One region of the Streptomyces sp. NPDC053431 genome, then DNA from elsewhere that is predicted to be linked to it. Evidence: riboswitches for the same ligand, from Rfam matches in the RefSeq annotation. Region 1 holds a riboswitch; each other region holds the start of a gene.
The links. Region 1 has a riboswitch for cobalamin ahead of ACIGXE_RS00505 (ABC transporter substrate-binding protein). Riboswitches for the same ligand answer to the same signal wherever they lie in the genome.
Positions count from the first base shown of each region.

Region 2: linked by a shared signal. The riboswitch ahead of ACIGXE_RS05640 (cobalamin biosynthesis protein) and the one ahead of ACIGXE_RS00505 (ABC transporter substrate-binding protein) in region 1 are both predicted to bind cobalamin.
Region 3: linked by a shared signal. The riboswitch ahead of ACIGXE_RS11265 (CbtB-domain containing protein) and the one ahead of ACIGXE_RS00505 (ABC transporter substrate-binding protein) in region 1 are both predicted to bind cobalamin.

Region 1 covers NZ_JBITXX010000001.1:128,110-132,171, forward strand. Annotated here, with positions in the region: gene ACIGXE_RS00495 (amino acid permease) at 109-1,545, shown strand; gene ACIGXE_RS00500 (Mov34/MPN/PAD-1 family protein) at 1,622-2,047, shown strand; cobalamin riboswitch at 2,049-2,190, shown strand; gene ACIGXE_RS00505 (ABC transporter substrate-binding protein) at 2,233-3,201, shown strand; gene ACIGXE_RS00510 (FecCD family ABC transporter permease) at 3,198-4,062, shown strand, end outside.
Region 2 covers NZ_JBITXX010000001.1:1,267,443-1,271,504, reverse strand. Annotated here, with positions in the region: gene ACIGXE_RS05650 (anion permease) at 1-908, shown strand, start outside; gene ACIGXE_RS05645 (hypothetical protein) at 925-1,146, shown strand; cobalamin riboswitch at 1,285-1,406, shown strand; gene ACIGXE_RS05640 (cobalamin biosynthesis protein) at 1,438-2,415, shown strand; gene ACIGXE_RS05635 (cobyric acid synthase) at 2,412-3,920, shown strand; gene ACIGXE_RS05630 (putative cobaltochelatase) at 3,979-4,062, shown strand, end outside.
Region 3 covers NZ_JBITXX010000003.1:394,332-398,393, forward strand. Annotated here, with positions in the region: gene abc-f (ribosomal protection-like ABC-F family protein) at 1-852, opposite strand, end outside; gene ACIGXE_RS11260 (histidine phosphatase family protein) at 1,076-1,633, opposite strand; cobalamin riboswitch at 1,685-1,825, shown strand; gene ACIGXE_RS11265 (CbtB-domain containing protein) at 1,861-2,091, shown strand; gene ACIGXE_RS11270 (CbtA family protein) at 2,107-2,955, shown strand; gene ACIGXE_RS11275 (D-2-hydroxyacid dehydrogenase family protein) at 3,136-4,062, opposite strand, start outside.

The DNA.
Region 1 (4,062 bases):
ACCGCCGGTGGCACTCCATTCCACATCCGGGGGGATCAGGACCTGATCCGCAGCACAGACGGCCGAGCCGGCCGGTGCGCGGATCAGCATGGAGAAAGGCGCACCACCATGACCTCTGCGCAGGTCGACACGCAGCACGACGGCGACGAGGCCGCGGACACGACGGCGGGCGAGGGCTACCACCGGGCACTCGGCGCACGTCAGATCCAGATGATCGCGATCGGCGGAGCCATCGGCACCGGCCTCTTCCTGGGCGCGGGCAAGGGCATCTCGATCGCGGGACCCAGCCTGATCCTCGCGTACGCCGTCGCGGGCCTCGTCATCTTCTTCATCATGCGGGCGCTCGGCGAGCTCCTCATGTACCGCCCCGTCTCGGGCTCCTTCTCGGAGTACGCACGGGAGTTCATCGGCCCGTTCGCGGGCTTCGTGACCGGTTGGACGTACTGGCTCTTCTGGGTCGTCACGGGCATCACCGAAGTCACCGCCGCGGCCACCTACATGACGTACTGGTGGGACATCCCGCAGTGGCTGTCCGCCCTCGTCTTCACCGTGATCCTCTACGGCGCCAACCTGATCTCCGTGAAGCTCTTCGGTGAGCTGGAGTTCTGGTTCTCCATGGTCAAGGTCACCGCCATCGTCGGCATGATCCTGATCTGCGCCGGCATCCTCACCCTGGGCTTCTCCGACGCCGGCGACACCGCCTCGGTCACCCACCTGTGGAGCCTCGGCGGCTTCTTCGCCGGCAAGGACGGCATCTTCTCGACCCTGATGACCCTGCAGATGGTCATGTTCGCCTTCCTCGCGGTCGAGCTGGTCGGCGTGACGGCGGGCGAGTCGAAGGACCCGAAGACGGTCCTGCCGAAGGCGATCAACACCGTGCCGTGGCGCATCGCCGTCTTCTACGTCGGCGCGCTGATCATGATCCTGTCGGTCGTCCCGTGGACCGCGTTCAAGCCGGGCGTCAGCCCGTTCGTCGCGGCCTTCGAGAAGATGGGCCTCGGCATCGGCGCCGCCATCGTCAACTTCGTCGTCCTGACGGCGGCCCTGTCCTCCTGCAACTCGGGCATGTACTCCACCGGCCGCATGCTGCGCGACCTCGCGCTCAACGGTCAGGGCCCGAAGGTCTTCACCAAGCTCACGAAGTCCGGCACCCCGCTGGTCGGCACCACCGTCTCGGCCGCGCTCATGACGGTCGGCGTCTGGATCAACTACCAGTGGCCCGGCGAGGCGTTCAACTACGTCGTCTCCTTCGCCACCATCTCCGGCATGTGGGCCTGGATCGTCATCCTGATCTGCCAGATCCGCTACCGGCTCAGGGCCGACCGCGGCGAGCTGCCGCAGTCCTCGTTCAAGGCGCCGGGCGGCATCTGGTTCAGCGTCTTCTCGCTGGCCTTCATCGGGATGGTCGTCGTGACCATGGGCATGGACAAGGACAACCGGGTCGCGCTGTACGGCGCGCCCGTCTGGGGCCTGATCCTCGCCGTCTCCTACCTGGTGCTCAAGGCCCGCAACCCCGAGGGCGCCGCCTTCGCCAAGCGCTCCTGACCAGCACCGTCTCGGCATTCGGGCCGTCTCGTACCACTCCTCGGTACGGGGCGGCCCGTCTGCTTATCCTGTCGGCATGCTGACCATCACCCGAGCCCTGTACGACCAGATCGTGGAACACTCCCGCGCGGACCACCCCGACGAGGCCTGCGGCGTGGTCGCGGGACCGGTCGGCACGGGCCGCCCCGAGCGCTTCATCCCCATGCTGAACGCCGCGCGCTCGCCCACCTTCTACGAGTTCGACTCCGGCGACCTGCTGAAGCTCTACCGGGACATGGACGACCGGGACGAGGAGCCCGTGATCGTCTACCACTCGCACACGGCGACCGAGGCCTACCCGTCCCGTACGGACATCTCCTACGCCAACGAGCCGAACGCCCACTACGTCCTGGTCTCCACCGCCGACACCGACGGCGCGGGCCCCTTCCAGTTCCGCTCGTACACGATCGTCGACGGCGTCGTGACGGAGGAAGAGGTCAAGGTCGTCGAGGCGTACGAGTGACCGTGCGGATGATCATGCGAGACTGAGCGCGACCAACGGGCGGCAGGAACCAGGAAGCCGGTGCGAATCCGGCACGGTCCCGCCACTGTGACCATCCCTCCCGGGGTGGAAGCCAGGAACTGACCTGCCGCCTTCCCACCGCCGATCGGGGACGCGGAGATCCCCGTCAGGAGGATCGTTCCGTCATGCCCTGGCGCCGTACGTCGCTGCTGCCCGCCGTCGCACTGACCGCCCTGCTCGCCGCCTGCGCGGCCCCCGCCGCCCCACCCGCGGCCGCGCCCGCGCCCGGCTTCCCCTACACCGTCACCAACTGCGGCGTGACGACCACCTACCAGGCCCCGCCGCGGCGCGCGGTGACCATGAACCAGCACGTCACCGAGGTCATGCTCGCCCTCGGCCTGGAGAAGTCCCTGGTCGGCACCGCCTACCTGGACGACGCGATCCTCCCCGCCTACCGCGGGGCCTACGACGCCGTCCCCGTGCTCGCGAAGGAGTACCCCTCCAAGGAGGCGCTGCTCGCCGCGAACCCCGACTTCGTCTACGGCGGATACGCCTCCGCCTTCGACCCCACGGCCGGCCGCGGCCGGGCGGACCTGGAGCGCTCCGGCATCGCCACCCGGCTCAACACCGAGTACTGCCCCGGCGGCCGCGGCTCCCTGGCCGACCTCTACCGCGAGGTCGACGAGGTCGGCCGCACCTTCGGCGCCGCCGACCGGGCCGCGGCCTGGGTCGCCACGGCGAAGAACACCGTCGCCGCCGCCGAGAAGACCCTCAGGGGCGTCGCCCCCGTCTCCGTCTTCGTCTACGACAGCGGCGACAAGACCGCGTTCACCGCCGGCGGCAAGGGCATCGGCAACGAGATCATCACCCGGGCCGGCGGCCGCAACGTCTTCGCCGACCTCGACAAGGCCTTCGGCGACGCCACCTGGGAACAGGTCGTCGCCCGCGGGCCCGAGGTCATCGTGATCTACGACTACGGCGCCACCACCGTCGAACAGAAGAAGCGGCGCCTCCTCGACGACCCCGCCCTGCGCGAGGTCCCCGCGATCAAGAACCGCCGCTTCGCCGTCATGCCGCTCTCCGACACGGTCCTCGGCGTCCGGGCCCCCGCCGCCGTCGGCAAGCTCGCCGCCCAGCTGCACCCCGCGCGATGACCCCGGCGAAGCGCTGCCCGGCCGTGGTCGCCGGGCTGCTCGTGGCGCTCGCCGCGGCCGTCGTGGCCTCGCTCGCGCTCGGCTCCGTCCGCGTCCCGCCCGGCCAGGTGCTCGACGCCCTGACCGGGCGGGCCGGGCCCTCCCCGTACCGGACGATCGTGCTCGACGTACGACTGCCCCGGGTGCTGCTCGGCGCGATCGTCGGCGCCGGGCTCGCCGTCGTCGGAGCCGTCCTCCAGGCCCTCGTCCGCAACCGGCTCGCCGACCCCTTCCTCCTCGGGATCTCCTCCGGGGCCTCCGCCGGCGCCGTGTGCGTGCTGGTCCTCGGCGTGGCCGGCGGCGTCTCCACCGGCGTCGCCCTGCCCGCCGGGGCCTTCGCCGGCGCCCTGCTCTCGCTCGTCCTCGTCTACGCCCTCGCCCGGCGCGGCGGCACCCTCACCGGCGCCCGGCTCGTGCTCGCCGGCGTCGCCGTCTCCTACATCCTGTCCGCGCTCACCACCCTGCTCATGGTCGTCGCGGGCCGGCCCGAGCAGTTCCAGGAGGCGCTGTTCTGGTCCCTCGGCGGCCTCGGCAGCGCCCGCTGGGACGGCCTCCTGCTGCCCGCCGCCGTCCTCGCCCTCGGCATCGGCCTGCTGCTCACCCTCGCCCGGCCGCTCGACCTGCTGCTCGTCGGCGAGGAGGGCGCCACCGTCCTCGGCCTGGACACCACCCGCTTCCGCGCCGTCGTCTTCGTCCTCGCCTCCCTGGTCACCGCCGTCATGGTCGCGGCCAGCGGCGCCGTCGGCTTCGTCGGCCTGATGGTCCCGCACGCCGCCCGCACGGCCGTCGGCGCACCGCACCGCCGGCTCCTCCCGGTCGCCG
Region 2 (4,062 bases), 1.1 Mb from region 1:
CGATCGGCGTCAGCGGCGTGAACGGCGACGTCGTCGTGACGAAGGTCCTCCTCCCGGCGGTCGCCGCCCCCGTGGTGGCCGGCGTCGCCTCGATGCTCGGCTCCCGCCTGACGTACCGCCTCGGCCGGAACGCGGACGCCGGGGCGACGGAGAAGGGCTACCGGGCCGGTCAGATCGCCTCCGCCGGTCTCGTCTCCCTCGCCCACGGCACCAACGACGCCCAGAAGACCATGGGCATCATCACGCTCGCCCTGGTCGCCGGCGGCGTCCTCTCCCCGGGCGCCAACCCGCCCGTCTGGGTCATCGTCTCGGCCGGCCTGGCGATCGCGCTCGGCACCTACCTCGGCGGCTGGCGCATCATCCGCACGATGGGCAAGGGGCTCACGGACCTCCAGCCGCAGCAGGGCTTCGCCGCCCAGACCAGCGCGGCCACGACCATCCTGGCCTCCTCCCACCTCGGCTTCTCGCTCTCCACCACCCACGTCGTCTCGGGTGGCGTCATGGGCGCGGGTCTCGGCCGCAAGGGCGGTGTCGTCCGCTGGTCGACCGCCACCCGCATGTTCGTCGCCTGGGGCCTGACCCTGCCGGCCGCCGGTCTGGTCGGCGCGGGCGCCGAGTACGTCGCCCGCCAGGGCGCCTGGGGCGTCTACGTCGTCGCCGCCTTCCTGGTCGCCTCCTGCCTCGGCATCTGGCTCGTCTCGCGCCGCCAGGTCGTCGACCACACCAACGTCAACGACGTCGAGACCGACACCGAGCCCGCGGGTGTCGTCACCACCGCCATCGCGGCCGTCACCCCGCCGCCGGCCGGCTCCGTCGCCGCCGTCGCGGACGCGGACCTGAAGACCACCATCCCCGCCCCGGGCCCGACGGACCCGGCCGCTCCCCCGGCCCCCGCCGCCGCGGTCTAAGGAACTGGAACCAAGCATGAAGATCGACTGGGCAGCTCTCGGCTCCGTCTTCGGAGTCAGCCTCGTGGCGACCGTCGCCCTCGTGGGCCTCTTCACCCTCGGTGTCGTCGGACTCGGCAAGCAGGAGCAGGCCGCGGCCGCCGGCGGCTCCGCCACCCTGGCCCGTACCGGCGCCTACCTCTGCTTCACGCTCTGCGCGGCGGCCGTCGCGTACGGCATCTACCTGATCGTCGTCTGACGCTCGACGGGCCCACCGGCCGGGCGGCCCCTCACCCACGGGTGCGGGACCGCCCGGCCGCCGTGTTTGTGGTGCTTCGCACAGTGACACGACGCAGGTCAAGGGTGAGTTGACGGGTGTTCGCGGGCCGTGGTGGACTTCCGGAGCCATTACGGCGGCAAGCAGAGGAAGTCCGGTGCGAATCCGGCACGGTCCCGCCACTGTGACCGGCCCCGACGGGCCGGGAGTCAGGAACTCTCGCCGCCGGTCACGTCGAGCCAGGGCGCGGACCCTGAGTGAGGACACAGTGCCATGCCCGGCCGCGGCCCCAGACCCTCCCGTGCCCCCGCCGTCTTCGCGTACGGAGCGGCCGCCGGCCTCGCCGTCGACCTGCTCGTGGGCGATCCGCGCCGCGGCCATCCCGTCGCCGCGTTCGGCCGGGCGGCCGGCGCGGTCGAACGCGTCCTGTGGCGCGACGACCGCGGCCGCGGCGCCCTCCACACCGCGGTCTGCGCCGGCGGAACCGTGGCGCTCGGCGCCCTCGCCGCCCGCACCGCGCGCGGCAGCCGCGCCGCCTCCGTCGCCCTGACCGCCGCCTCCGTGTGGGCCGTCGTCGGCGGAACGACCCTGGGGCGCGAGGCCCGCGCGATCGGCGGGGCGCTCGGGGCCGGCGACCTGGAGGCGGCCCGGGCACGGATGCCGCACCTGGTCGGCCGCGACCCGCAGGCGCTCGACGGTCCCGCGATGGCCCGCGCGGTCGTCGAGTCCGTCGCCGAGAACACCTCCGACGCCGTCGTGGGCGCCCTCTTCTGGGGGGCGGTCGCGGGCGTGCCGGGCCTGCTCGGCTTCCGGGCGGTGAACACCCTGGACGCCATGGTCGGCCACCGCTCCCCCCGCTACCGGCGCTTCGGCTGGGCCTCGGCCCGCCTCGACGACCTCGCCGGCTGGCCGGGCGCCCGGCTCACCGCCGTCCTCACCACCGTCGCCGGGGGGAACCCGCGCGGGGCCCTGAAGGCCTGGCGCGAGGACGCCGGGAGGCATCCGAGCCCCAACGCGGGGCCGGTGGAGGCCTCGTTCGCCGGGGCCCTCGGCGTACGGCTCGGCGGCACCCTGTCGTACGGCGGGCGGATCGAGCACCGGCCGGTGCTCAACGGGGCGGGGCGGGCCGTCGACGTGGCCGACATCGACCGGGCGGTCCGGCTGTCCCGCCGGGTGACCTGGCTGACCCTGGCCGCCTGTGTGGGCGGCCGGACCATCGCGCACGCGCTGAGGAAGCGGAGGAACGCATGAGGGGTGGGGGGCTGCTCGTCGCCGGGACCACGTCCGACGCGGGCAAGAGCGTCGTCACGGCCGGCATCTGCCGGTGGCTGGTCCGGCAGGGCCTGAAGGTCGCGCCGTTCAAGGGGCAGAACATGTCCCTCAACTCCTTCGTCACGCGGGACGGCGCGGAGATCGGGCGCGCCCAGGCCATGCAGGCGCAGGCGGCGCGGGTCGAGCCGAGCGCGCTGATGAACCCGGTGCTGCTCAAGCCCGGCAGCGACCGCTCCAGCCAGGTGGTCCTCATGGGCAGGCCGGTCGGCGAGCTCAGCGCCCGCGGCTACCACGGGGGCCGGCAGCAGGAGCTGTTCGAGCCGGTCCTGGCATGCCTGGAGGAGCTGCGGGGCACGTACGACGCCGTGATCTGCGAAGGGGCGGGCAGTCCGGCCGAGATCAACCTGCGGCGCACGGACATCGTGAACATGGGCGTCGCGCGGGCCGCGCGACTGCCCGTGGTCGTGGTCGGCGACATCGACCGGGGCGGGGTGTTCGCCCAGTTCTTCGGGACGACGGCGCTGCTCGCGCCCGAGGACCAGGAGCTCGTCGCGGGCTATCTCGTGAACAAGTTCCGGGGTGACGTGACCCTGCTCGAACCCGGACTCGACATGCTGCACGGCCTCACCGGGCGCCCGACCTTCGGCGTCCTGCCGTACGCGCACGGACTCGGCATCGACGAGGAGGACGGCCTGCGGGTGTCGCTGCGCGGGGCCGTACGCGAGTCGGTCGTGGCGCCGCCGCTGGGCGAGGACGTGCTGCGGGTCGCCGTCTGCGCCGTCCCGCTGATGTCCAACTTCACCGACGTCGACGCGCTCGCCGCCGAACCGGGCGTCGTCGTGCGCTTCGTGGACCGGCCCGAGGAACTCGTCGACGCCGACCTGGTCGTGGTGCCGGGGACGCGCGGCACGGTGAGGGCGCTGGCCTGGCTGCGCGAGCGCGGCCTCGCCGACGCGCTGGTCCGGCGGGCCGCGGAGGGGCGCCCGGTGCTCGGCATCTGCGGCGGCTTCCAGGCCCTCGGCGAGCGCATCGAGGACGAGGTCGAGTCGAAGGCGGGCACCGTCGACGGCCTCGGCCTGCTGCCCGTACGGGTCCGGTTCGCGCCCGAGAAGACCCTGGCCCGACCGGTCGGCGAAGCGCTCGGCGAGCGGGTCGAGGGCTACGAGATCCACCACGGCGTGGCCGAGGTCCTCGGCGGAGACCCCTTCCTCGACGGCTGCCGGGTCGGCGCGGTCTGGGGCACCCACTGGCACGGCTCCCTGGAGAGCGACGCCTTCCGCCGCGCCTTCCTCCGCGAGGTCGCGGCGGCCGCCGGGCGCCGCTTCGTCCCGGCCCCCGACACCGCCTTCGGCGCCCTCCGCGAGGAACAGCTCGACCGCCTCGGCGACCTGATCGAGGAGCACGCCGACACGGACGCGCTGCTCCGCCTGATCGAGAAGGGCGCGCCGACGGGGCTGCCGTTCGTGCCGCCGGGGGCGCCGTGAGCACCCCGCCCGCCGCGCCCGCCCCGATCCCCGTACGACTCGAAGGAGTGACCGCCCGATGAGCACCCGCTACCCGTTCACCGCCGTTGTCGGCATGGACGACCTGCGGCTCGCGCTGCTGCTGAACGCCGTCAGCCCGGCC
Region 3 (4,062 bases), on a different contig from region 1:
GCGGTCGACGGTGCTGTCGGCGATGCCCGCGTACCGGCTCCGCTCGGCCTGCCACTCCTCGTACTCCCGCTCCCGGCGGGCCCGTTCGGCCGCCCGGCCGGCCAGGTAGCCGGCGTAGCCGTTGCCGTACCGCCGGACCGTCCGGGTCTCGTGGTCCACCTCCAGGACGGCGGTGGTGACCCGGTCGAGGAAGGCCCGGTCGTGGGTGACGGCGACGACCGTGCCCCGGTGGGCGCGCAGCCGCTCCTCCAGCCAGCCGACGGCCTCGTCGTCGAGGTCGTTGGTGGGCTCGTCGAGGAGCAGCAGTTCGGGGTCGGCGGCGAGGGTCGCGGCGAGCGCGAGCCGGGAACGCCGGCCGCCGGAGAGGGTGCCGAGCGGGCGGTCCCGGTCGAGCGGCGCGCGCTCGCCGAGCCGCCGGAGCACGGTCTCCACGCGCCGGTCGGCGCCCTCGCCGCCGCGGGCCTCGTAGGCGGCGAGCAGCTCGGCGTACCCGTCGAGGTCGCCGGTCGCGGCGAGCGCGGCCTCGGCCTCCCGGATGCGCCGCTCCAGTTCCCGTACGCCGGCGAGCGCCCGGTCGACCGCGTCGCCGACCGTGGCGGTGCCGGGCAGGTCCAGGGCCTGGGCGAGGTGGCCGACGCCACCGGGGGACTCGACGGTGACGGTGCCGTGGTCGGGGCGTTCGGCGCCGGCGAGGAGTCGCAGGAGCGTGGACTTCCCGGAGCCGTTGTCGCCGACGACGCCGAGGCGTTCGCCGGCCTGGACGGTGAGCGAGACCCGGTCGAGGACGAGCCGGTCGTGGACGTACCGGTCGTCGAAGCGCCGGGTGACGTCGGTGAGTCGGACATGGAACAAGGGCGACCTCCTCGGGAGCACGAGATCAGGGGGACGAGACGTCTCGTCTCGTTATGCGGCCACCGTACGCCTCCGACGGGTACCTCGCAAGACGTTTCGTCTCGCCTGGGGGCGCCCGGCGCGCCCGCGGTTCAGCTCACCGGCCCGCCCTCCGCTCAGCTCACCGGCGCGCCAGCGGTTCAGCCCACCGGCACGCCCGCCGCGCAGCTCACCGGCCCGCGGCTCAGCTCACCGGCGCGCCCAGGCGCACGTTCCAGCGCCCCGACCGGCCCGACAGCTCGACGCGCTCCAGCGGGCGCACGTCGAGGCGCCAGAAGACCGCCTCCGGCGCGCCGAGGGCGTGGGCGACGGCCGCGCGGACCACGTCCGGCTCCGTGAACGCGAGGACGGTGCCCGGCTCCAGGGCGTCCATCCAGGCGGCGACCCGGGCGCGCAGCTCGCGCAGCGACTCGCCGCCGTGCGGGGCGGCCGCGGGATCGGAGAGCCAGGCGGCCACCGACTCCGGTTCCTCGGTGGTGAGTTCGTCCAGGCCACGGCCCCGCCACCGGCCCATCGCGCAACCCGCGAGCGCCGGTTCGGCGGGCACCTCGGTGAGGCCGAGGACCCCGGCCGTCCCCTCGCACCGGGCGGACGGCGAACGGACCAGGCGCACCCGGGGCGCCGGGCACAGCGGGTCGAACCGCTTGTCGCGCAGGGGCTCCAGCGGTCCGTCGTCGTCGAACCGCGCCTCGCGCAGTGCCCTGTTCATGGCGGGCGCGATCAGGGAGAGGTGCACGGTCATGGGTGATACATCCCTCAGCGTTCCGGGCGGTCTTGGCGTGTTGTGATCGGCGCGGTACCGTCAGTCGACATTTCCATATGAACGACGACGGCGAGACGGAAGTCCGGTGAGAGTCCGGCACGGTCGCGCCACTGTGAGCCGTCCCCAGCCCGTGGACGGTGAGTCAGACCCGACGACCGTCGTCGCGCACCACCGTATGGGACGCGAGTTCCCGAGGAGGTTCCACCATGGCCGAGGCCATTGCGTCGCCCGCCGTTCCGTCCACCCCCGCCGTCACGGTCCCGGTCACGCTGCCGGTCCGTGCCGTGCTTCCCTGGGCGGCGTTCGCCGGCATCCTGATGCTCGTCGCGCTCTACTTCGTCGGCGCGGAGCAGGGTGCCCTGTCCGTGTTCGCGGGCAGCGACGTGCACGAGTGGGTGCACGACGGGCGCCACCTGCTCGGTTTCCCCTGCCACTGAGGGGTCACCGCGCACATGTCGTCCCCCGCCAACGTCCCCACCGCGCCCACGGGCACGCTCGTGGGGCGACTCCTGGTCCGCGGCCTGCTCGCGGGCCTGATCGCCGGACTGTTCGCCTTCGCCGTCGCCTACGTCGCCGGTGAGCCGTCCGTCAACGCCTCGATCGCCGTCGAGGAGGCCGCCGCCAAGGCCGAGCCGGCGGCGCACGACCACGGCCACGACCACGGCGCGAACGGAGCGGCCACCCAGGCCGATTCCGAGGAGGAGATCGTCAGCCGGGACCTGCAGTCCACCGCGGGTCTCGCCACCGGCGTACTCGTCTACGGCGTGGCCCTCGGCGGGATCGCGTCCCTGGCGTTCTGCTTCGTCCTGGGCCGGGTCGGCCGGTTCACCCCGAAGGCCACCGCGGCGCTCGTCGCGGCGGCGGCCTTCACCACGGTCTACCTGGTGCCGTTCCTGAAGTACCCGGCGACCCCTCCGGCCGTCGGCAACCCGGACACCATCGGGAAGCGCACCACGCTCTTCTTCCTGATGATCCTGCTGAGCGTGCTGCTCGGCATCGCCGCGGTCGTCGCGGGCCGCCGGCTCGCGCCGCGCCTCGGCAACTGGAACGCCACCGTCGTCGCGGGCCTCGGCTTCGTCGCCGTGGTCGGGATCGCCTGCGCGTTCCTGCCCGGCAACGAGGACGCGGTGGCCGGCACCTTCCCGGCCGCCGTGCTGTGGGAGTTCCGGCTCGCGACCCTGGGCATCCAGGCCGCCCTGTGGGTGGCCTTCGGACTCGCCTTCGGGCTGCTCGCGGAACGGCTGCTCGCACCGCCCGCCCGGGCGGCGCAGGCGGCCCAGGCGCCCGCCCCGGCCGCCTGACCCCGCGCCGTGACACGACGACCGGCCCCGTACACCGCTGAGGCGTACGGGGCCGGTCGTTTCGGTCCGGAGCAGTAGCCGGTGCAGGAGCAGGAGCGGGAGCAGGCGCCGGAGCCCGAGCCGGAGCCCCAGCCGGAGCCCGAGCCGGGTCGGAGCCGGGGCCCGAGCCGGAGCAGGCGGCTACGCGAGCTCGCGCACCGGGGCGCCGCTCAGGAAGGCCTCGATGTCCTCGACGGCCTGCCCGAAGTAGCGGGCGTAGTTGTCCTCCGTCACATACCCCAGGTGCGGCAGCGCGAGCACGTTCGGCAGGGTGCGCAGCGGGTCGTCGGCGGGCAGCGGCTCGGTCTCGTACACGTCCAGGCCCGCCCCCGCGATCCCGCCCTCGCGCAGCACCCGCACCAGCGCCGGACCGTCGACCAGACCCGCCCGCGAGGTGTTGACCAGATACGCGCCCGGGCGCATCGCCCGCAGCTCCGGCTCCCCGAGCAGGCCGCGGGTGCGGTCGGAGAGCACCAGGTGGAGGGAGACGACGTCGGCGGCGCCGAGCAGCTCGTGGAGCGAGGCCGCCCGGCGTACCCCGTGCCCGGCCGCGCGCTCGTCGGTGAGGTTCGGGCTCCAGGCGGTCACGTCCATGCCGAAGGCCTGCCCGATCCGCGCCACCCGGCCGCCGATCCTGCCGAGCCCGACGAGACCGAGGGTGCGGCCCGCCAGGTCCGTGCCGACCGTCGACTGCCACGGCCCGCCGTCCCGCATCGCCCGGCTCTCCGTGTGCACCTGCCGGGCGAGTCCCAGGATCAGGGCCCAGGTCAGCTCCGTGGGCGGTACGGAACTGCTGTCCGTGCCGCAGACGGTGACGCCCCGTGCGCGGGCCGCCGCCAGGTCGATCGAGGCGTTGCGCATCCCCGAGGTGATCAGCAGCCGCAGCCGCGGCAGCCGGGCGAGCAGCGCGGCGTCGACCGGGGTCCGCTCCCGCATGACGACGAGGATCTCGCAGTCCTCCACGGCGCCGACGAGCGCGTCGCGGTCGGTGAGGTGCTCCCGCAGGACGCGCACCTCCACCCGGCCGTCCAGCGGGCCCCAGTCGGCACGGGAGAGGGCGACGCCCTG